Regions from separate parts of the Streptomyces sp. NPDC002004 genome, predicted to be linked through region 2. Evidence: riboswitches for the same ligand, from Rfam matches in the RefSeq annotation. Region 2 holds a riboswitch; the other holds the start of a gene.
What was found. A riboswitch is a leader RNA that binds a small molecule or an ion and turns the genes downstream of it on or off. The one in region 2 is predicted to bind glycine.

Region 1 (4,184 bases), on a different contig from region 2:
CGACCGTGTGAGAACCGCGCCCACCATCCTGCATCTCGACATGGATGCCTTCTACGCCTCCGCGGAGCAGGCGGCCAAGCCGAGTCTGCGCGGAAAGGCCGTGGTGGTGGGCGGGCTCGGACCGCGCGGTGTGGTGGCCACGGCGTCGTACGAAGCACGGAAGTTCGGGGTGCACTCCGCGATGCCGATGGCGCAGGCACGGCGGCTCGCTCCCCACGCCGCCTACCTCGTGCCCCGCTTCGGTCTCTACCGCGACATCAGCGAGCAGGTCATGGGGCTGCTGCGGGAGCTGTCGCCGCTCGTGGAGCCCTTGAGCCTGGACGAGGCGTTCGTGGACCTGGAGGCCGGGGAAGCGGCCTGGGACGCGGCGTCCGCGCAGGCGGTCGGGGTGCGGCTGCGCACCGACATCAAGGCGGTGACCGGGCTGACCGGCTCGGTCGGGCTCGCGGCCTCGAAGATGCTCGCGAAGATCGCCTCCGAGCAGGCCAAGCCGGACGGCCTGGTGCTGATAGCGCCGGGCACCGAGCGGGCGCTGCTCGGGCCCATGTCGGTGCGGACGCTGCCCGGCGTGGGGCCCGCCACCGGGGACCATCTGCGGCGGGCCGGGATCCTCACGGTCGAGGAGATCGCGGAGGCCGGTGAGGAAGAGCTCGTACGCCTGCTGGGCAAGGCCCACGGGCAGTCGCTGTACGCGATGGCGCTCGCGCACGACGACCGACCGGTGGTGGCCGAGCGGGACGCGAAGTCGGTGTCGGTCGAGGACACGTACGACGTGGACATCCACGACCGGGTACGGGTCCGTACGGAGGTGCAGCGGCTCGCCGACCGGTGCGTGCACCGTCTGCGGGCCGCCGGCCGCTCGGGCCGCACCGTGGTGCTCAAGGTGCGGCGGTACGACTTCTCGACGCTCACCCGGTCCGAGACGCTCCGGGGGCCGACGGACGACCCGACGGTCGTACGGGAAGCCGCCGCGCGCCTCCTGGAGGCCGTGGACACCACGGGCGGGGTCCGGCTGCTCGGGGTCGGCGTCAGCGGGCTGGCCGACTACACGCAGGAGGACCTGTTCGCCCAGGCCGCCGAGGCGTCCGCGGAGAAGTCGGCGCACCACGAGCCGGCTCCGGTGCCGGCATCGGAGGAGCCCGCTGCGCCGTCCGAGCGGCGCTGGTCGGCGGGGCACGACGTGCGGCACGCGGTGTACGGGCCGGGATGGGTGCAGGGCAGCGGCCTTGGGAGGGTGACCGTACGGTTCGAGACGCCGGACTCGCCTCCCGGCCGGGTGCGCACCTTCCGGACGGACGACCCGGACCTGGAGCCCGCCCATCCGCTGCCCCTGGTGGCGGCCGCCGAGCGGGGGCTGGGGCCATCGGGCGGGGGAGCGGACGGCGGCGAGCCGGAGCACGCGGTGGCTCCGCCGGAGGCGTCGCCCGGAGCACCGGGAACCGCGCCGTCCGCGTGATGTGTCGGCCCCGGGTACAGGGCGGCGAGCCCGCCGTCTCCGGCCATCGAGCGGCGGCCCGGTCCGGGCTGCCCGGGCCGCGCGGGCGGCGGTTCGCCGCTGCAGGCCCCGGGGCTGCGGGCTCCTGTTTCAGGACTCGCCGTCGTCGTTCGACAGCCGGCCGAAGTCGTGGTCGGGCAGCGGGGGCGAGTCCGGCGCCGCGATGTCGAGTCCGTAGTGGTGGTAGAGCTGGAGCTCCTGCTCGGGCGACAGGTGCCGGCCGACGCCGAAGTCGGGCGCGTCCTTGATCAGGGCGCGTTCGAACGGGACGCGGAGCGTGCCTTCGACCAGTTCGCTGGGCTCCAGGGGAACAAAGGCGTCGCGGCTGAACAGACCGGTCCGTATGGCCGCCCACTCCGGAATACCGGTCGCGTCGTCGAGGTAGACCTCGTCCACGGTGCCGAGCTTGGTTCCGTTGCGGTCGAACGCCTTGCGGCCGATCAGGTTGCGCGGATCGATGTCGGTCTGCACGTGCCCTCCAGCTGCTCGCAACTCATCCGTAAGCACTACGAAAGAGCACATTGGGGCGGGCGGCCACTCGAGGTCCCCGTGCTGGTCCTCGCTGGTAGGCTGGCAGCGGCCGCTGACCCCGTGCGGGAGAGTCCCCTGGTTGCCACCGGGGGCGCCGAAGGAGCAAATCCTCCCCGGAATCTCTCAGGCACCAGTACCGCACGGACGAGGTCACTCTGGAAAGCAGAGCGGACGGCATCCGCTCTCACCGACGGTGAAAGCCGGTGCGCCCATGACGGGCGGACCGGCGAAGCTCTCAGGTTGAGATGACAGAGGGGGAGGCCGTCCGGGCACCCGCGCCGTGGTGCCCCTCGCAGGTCGCGCCAGACCAGGAGGCCTCCGCATGACCGCCAACCGCATTCCGCTCTCCCAGCTCGAACAGGGCATCCCCTTCGAGCAGCGTCACATCGGTCCCGATACCGAGGCCCGGGCCAAGATGCTCGCGCACGTCGGGTACGGCTCACTCGACGAGCTCACGGCGACCGCGGTGCCGGATGTGATCAAGAGCGCCGATGCGCTCGACCTGCCCGGTGGCCGCTCCGAGGCCGAGGTCCTCGCCGAACTGCGTTCCCTCGCGGACCGCAACCAGGTCCTGGACTCCATGATCGGCCTGGGCTACTACGGCACGTTCACACCTCCGGTGATCCTGCGCAACGTCATGGAGAGCCCGGCCTGGTACACCGCCTACACGCCGTACCAGCCGGAGATCTCGCAGGGCCGCCTGGAGGCGCTGCTGAACTTCCAGACGATGGTCGCCGAGCTGACCGGACTGCCCACCTCCGGCGCCTCCCTGCTCGACGAGGGCACCGCGGCCGCCGAGGCCATGGCGCTGTCCCGACGCATGGGCAAGGTCAAGAACGGCGTGTTCCTGGTCGACGCCGACACCCTTCCGCAGACCGTCGCCGTCATAGAGACCCGCGCGGAGCCGACCGGTGTCGAGGTCGTCGTCGCCGACCTGAGCAGCGGCATTCCGACCGAGGTCGCGGAGCGCGGCGTGGTCGGCGTGCTGCTGCAGTACCCGGGCGCCTCCGGAGCCGTCCGCGACCTCAAGCCGGTCATCGAGCAGGCGCACGAGCTGGGTGCGGTCGTCACCGTCGCTGCGGACCTGCTCGCGCTGACCCTGCTCGCCTCGCCCGGTGAGCTCGGCGCCGACATCGCCGTCGGCACCACGCAGCGCTTCGGCGTTCCCATGGGCTTCGGCGGCCCGCACGCCGGCTACATGGCCGTCCGCGAGAAGTTCGCCCGCAGCCTGCCCGGCCGTCTCGTGGGTGTCTCCGTCGACGCCGACGGCCACAAGGCCTACCGGCTCGCCCTGCAGACCCGCGAGCAGCACATCCGCCGTGAGAAGGCCACCAGCAACATCTGCACCGCGCAGGTGCTGCTCGCCGTCATGGCCGGCATGTACGCCGTCTACCACGGCCCCGACGGCCTGAAGGCGATCGCGCGGCGGACCCACCGCTACGCCACCGTCCTCGCCGAGGGCCTCAAGGCCGGCGGCGTCGAGGTCGTGCACGGCTCCTACTTCGACACCCTGACCGTGCGCGTGCCCGGCAGGGCCGCCGAGGTCGTCGCCGCCGCCCGCGAGGGCGGGGTCAACCTCCGCCAGGTGGACGCGGACCACGTGAGCATCGCCTGCGACGAGACCACCACGCGCACCCAGATCGGCGCCGTGTGGACCGCCTTCGCCGTGGAGGCCGACATCGACGTGCTGGACGCGTCGGTCGCCGACACCCTGCCCGGCGCGCTGCTGCGCACCGACGACTTCCTGAACCACCCGGTCTTCCACAGCCACCGCTCCGAGACCGCGATGCTGCGCTACCTGCGCAAGCTGTCCGACCGCGACTACGCGCTCGACCGCGGCATGATCCCGCTGGGCTCCTGCACCATGAAGCTCAACGCGACCACCGAGATGGAGCCGGTCACCTGGCCCGAGTTCGGGCAGCTGCACCCCTTCGCGCCCGCCGACCAGGCCCAGGGCTACCTGACGCTCATCCGCGAGCTGGAGGAGCGGCTGGCCGAGGTCACCGGGTACGACAAGGTGTCCCTGCAGCCCAACGCCGGATCGCAGGGCGAACTGGCCGGTCTGCTCGCTGTGCGCGGCTACCACCGCGCCAACGGGGACGACCAGCGCACCGTCTGCCTCATCCCGTCCTCCGCGCACGGCACGAACGCCGCGAGC
Region 2 (4,184 bases):
TGGTAGGCGACCACGTTGTAGAGCTTGCCGGAGAAGTTGATCTTCATGCCGTGGGTCAGGTGCCCGCCGTGGGCGAGGTTGAGACCCATGATCGTGTCGCCGGGCTTGAGCAGGGCGAACATCGCGGCGGCGTTGGCCTGGGCGCCGGAGTGCGGCTGGACGTTGGCGTGCTCGGCGCCGAACAGGGCCTTGATGCGGTCGATGGCGATCTGCTCGACCACGTCGACGTGCTCGCAGCCGCCGTAGTAGCGGCGGCCGGGGTAGCCCTCGGCGTACTTGTTGGTCAGCACCGAGCCCTGGGCCTGCATGACCGCGACCGGAGCGAAGTTCTCCGAGGCGATCATCTCCAGGGTCGACTGCTGACGGTGCAGCTCGGCGTCGACCGCGGCCGCGACATCCGGGTCCAGCTCGTGGAGGGAGGTGTTCAGAAGCGACATGGGTGAGTGGTCCTTAGTTGCCGGCGGAGAACGCGGAGTACTCGTCGGCGGAGAGCAGGTCGTCCGGCTCGTCCGTGACGCGCACCTTGAACAGCCAGCCGCCCTCGAAGGGGGCCGAGTTCACCAGCGACGGGTCGTCCACGACGTCCTGGTTGATCTCGACGATCTCGCCCGTGACCGGCGCGTACAGGTCCGAGACCGACTTGGTGGACTCCAGCTCGCCGCAGGACTCACCCGCGGACACCGTGCTGCCGACCTCCGGGAGCTGGGCGTAGACGACATCGCCGAGCGCGTTCGCCGCGAACTCCGTGATGCCGACCGTCGACACGCCGTCCTCGGCGGTCGACAGCCACTCGTGCTCCTTGCTGTAGCGAAGCTGCTGGGGGTTGCTCATGGCCTGAATTCTCCTGTACGCGGGGGAGTGGTGATGAACAAGGGGTCTTGGGATATGAGACGCGCGGGCGTCCGGCACCCTGCTGTGCGCAGTGTCACGCGTGATGCCTCTGTGACGTGATGAGACTTCCGTGACGTGGCATGATTTCTGCCGTTTTGGGCGCCTTGTACGGCTTCTGTGCTACTTCTGCCGCTTGTAGAAGGGCAGGGCGACGACCTCGTACGCCTCGTGGGCGCCGCGGATGTCCACGCCGACGCCCTCGGCGCCCGGCACGGCGTGCTCCGCGTCGACGTAGGCCATCGCGATCGGCTTGCCCAGCGTGGGGGAGGGGGCACCGGAGGTGACCTCGCCGATCACCTCGCCGCCGGCGACCACGGAGAAGCCCGCACGCGGCACCCGGCGGCCCTCGGCGATCAGGCCGACGAGCTTGCGCGGCGCCTTGGTGGCGGCGCGCTCGGCGGCGGCCTCCAGAGCCGCCCGCCCCACGAAGTCGCCCTCCTTCTCGAACTTCACGACCCTGCCGAGGCCCGCGTCGAAGGGGGTCAGTGCGGTGGTCAGCTCGTGCCCGTACAGCGGCATGCCCGCCTCCAGGCGCAGCGTGTCGCGGCAGGACAGACCGCAGGGCACCAGACCGGCCGGAGCGCCGGCCTCGGTCAGCGCCTGCCACAGCTTCTCGGCGTGCTCAGGGGCCACGAACAGCTCGAAGCCGTCCTCGCCGGTGTAACCGGTGCGGGCGATCAGCGCGGGAACCCCGGCGACGGTCCCCGGCAGGCCCGCGTAGTACTTCAGGCCGTCCAGGTCGGCGTCGGTGAGCGACTTGAGGATGCCGGGGGACTCGGGGCCCTGCACGGCGATCAGCGCGTACGCGTCACGGTCGTCGCGCACCTCGGCGTCGAATCCGGCGGCGCGCTCGGTGACGGCGTCCAGCACGATCTGGGCGTTGGAGGCGTTCGCCACGACCATGTACTCGGTCTCACCGAGGCGGTACACGATCAGGTCGTCGAGGATCCCGCCGTCCTCCCGGCAGATCATGGTGTACCGGGCCCGGCCCACGGCGATGCTGCCGATGTTGCCGACGAGCGCGTGGTCCAGCAGGGCCGCGGCCTGCGGGCCGGTGACGGTGATCTCGCCCATGTGGGAGAGGTCGAACAGGCCGGCCTTGGTGCGGACGGCGTTGTGCTCGTCGCGCTCGCTGCCGTAGCGCAGCGGCATGTCCCAGCCCGCGAAGTCGGTCATGGTGGCGCCCAGCGAGCGATGCAGCGCATCGAGGGCGGTGTGACGGGGGGCGTTGCTCATTACGTACTGCTCCCAGGGCATGCATGACGGGCGAGGACGATCCTCCCCATCTGTCATCGGAACCTGAGAGGTTCGCCAAGAGCCCGCACCGGGGACTCGGCTTGCACCTTGGGTGGAGCCACAGGGCTCGCTTTTCAGATCTGCCTCATCCACGCGGTATCGGGGCCTGAGAGATTCAAGGGAGGAACTTGCTCCTTCGGCGCCCCGGCCTCACGGCCGAGAGCTCTCCCGCGCGGATTCAAGCGGCCTGTATGCAGTTGGCGCGCACATCATTGCACGGCTCGCCGCGATGCGGCAGTCGCAGATCCGACCGGTACCCACGAAGCGGCGGTCCCGGCCCCGCGCTGCCCCGCCGGCCCGGCCCCGTGCGACCCCGCAGGCCCGGTCGCGGGGTGCGGGAACCGGGCGACTCCCTTGTGTCGGATTACCTTCTCTTTACACTCGTCGGGGAGAGGCACCGGAGGTGTCCGGAAGCAGTCGTATCCCCAGGGGGAGGCCGATCGCGGTGGACAGGACCAGGGCGTACGCCACCACGGCGGGGGTCGCGCTGCCCGGGCAGCGGCGCGTGCGCGCGGCGCACGGACCCGTCCCGCTCGTCCGGGACCTGCGCGGACGGCGCCCCGCCGTGCTGTCCTTCGCCGAGGGCGACGTGGTCGTCGTCTCCGGGCTGCCCGGCAGCGGCAAGTCGACGCTGATGCGGCGCACCGCCGCCGGCGCCCGGGTCGACTCGCAGGACATGCGCGAGCACTGGGCCCGCCGCATGCCCCGCTTCCTGCCGTACGCCGTGTACCGGCCGCTCGTCCGCATCGCTCACTACTGGGGTCTGCGCCGCGCGCTGGGTTCCGGAGGGAGCGTCGTCGTGCACGACTGCGGTACACAGGCGTGGGTGCGCCGCTGGCTGGGCCGTGCGGCGCGCAGACGCGGCACCGTGCTCCATCTGCTGCTGCTCGATGTGCCGCCCGAGACGGCCCGGGCCGGCCAGCGCGAGCGCGGCCGCGGCGTCTCGCACTATGCCTTCCTGCGGCACCGCAGGACCGTGGCCCGGCTGCTGACCGGAGTGGAGCGGGGAGAGCTGCCGCGCGGGTGTGCCTCGGCCGTCCTGCTGGACCGCCGGGCGGCCGACGCCCTGCGGACGATCGCATTCCATGGACGGAGCGTCCGCGGCGCACCCGGGACGCGTTAGGGTGCGACCCGCAGCAGCGTTACGAGCAGGTGGTAGGAAGAGATGGACATCCCGGCGCAGGCCGCCGCTCCCCATCCCCACGCGGGGTGGCCCGGCAACGAACTGGAGGAGGTGCTCGCCGCATCCCTCGGCGCCGCCGCATCGGCGGCCGGCCGGATCGTGGAGGTCCTCGGCCGCAGCCACGTCTGGGTGCCGCTGCCGAACGGCGGCAGCCCCGACGGCGGGAGCCTCGACCTGCCCGCCATCGAGATCGACGGCCAGGCCTACGTCCCCGTCTTCAGCTCCGAGCAGCAGTTCCGCCAGGTCGTGGGCGACGCCATGTCGTACGCCGTCGCGCCCGCCGTCGAGTTCGCGCGCGGCCTGCCGCCCCAGCTCGGCATCGCGGTGAACCCCGACGGCATCGTCGGCGTTCCGCTGCCGCCCCCCGCCGTCGCCGAGCTGTGCCGCACGGGCCGCAGCGAGCTCGACGGGCCCGCCGGCGGCGGCCGCGTCCACCTGCGCGAACCCGACTGGCAGGAAGACCCGGTCGACTTCCTGTCGGCCGCGTCCGCCGAGTTCGCGGACGCCGGTGTGGTCCTCACCGCCCGCCGCTGCCTGGCCAGCGTCGAGGGCGACGCCCCCGTGCTGTTCGTGGGCGTCGAACTCTCCACGTGGGAGGGAAACGCCCGGGAGCTGCCGATGGACGCGCTGGGCCGTGCCCTCGGCAGGGCCTCCGCCGCCTGGCCGGTGAACCTCGTCCTGCTGGACATCACCGACGACCCGGTGGCCGACTGGATGCGCCAGAAGGTGCGCCCCTTCTACCACCGGGGCCACTGACCTTGACCGCTCTCCTGGCACCCGCTCGCGAGTGCACCGGCGACACCACGGGCCCGGT

Region 1: linked by a shared signal. The riboswitch ahead of gcvP (aminomethyl-transferring glycine dehydrogenase) and the one ahead of gcvT (glycine cleavage system aminomethyltransferase GcvT) in region 2 are both predicted to bind glycine.

Annotation. Positions count from the first base shown of each region.
Region 1 covers NZ_JBSFDP010000064.1:7,914-12,097, reverse strand. Annotated here, with positions in the region: gene ACWCP6_RS36425 (DNA polymerase IV) at 8-1,456, shown strand; gene ACWCP6_RS36420 (PRC-barrel domain-containing protein) at 1,586-1,966, opposite strand; glycine riboswitch at 2,080-2,175, shown strand; gene gcvP (aminomethyl-transferring glycine dehydrogenase) at 2,349-4,184, shown strand, end outside.
Region 2 covers NZ_JBSFDP010000006.1:30,084-34,267, reverse strand. Annotated here, with positions in the region: gene glyA (serine hydroxymethyltransferase) at 1-437, opposite strand, end outside; gene gcvH (glycine cleavage system protein GcvH) at 451-831, opposite strand; gene gcvT (glycine cleavage system aminomethyltransferase GcvT) at 1,012-2,127, opposite strand; glycine riboswitch at 2,272-2,368, opposite strand; gene ACWCP6_RS12285 (AAA family ATPase) at 2,633-3,310, shown strand; gene ACWCP6_RS12280 (enhanced serine sensitivity protein SseB) at 3,353-4,126, shown strand.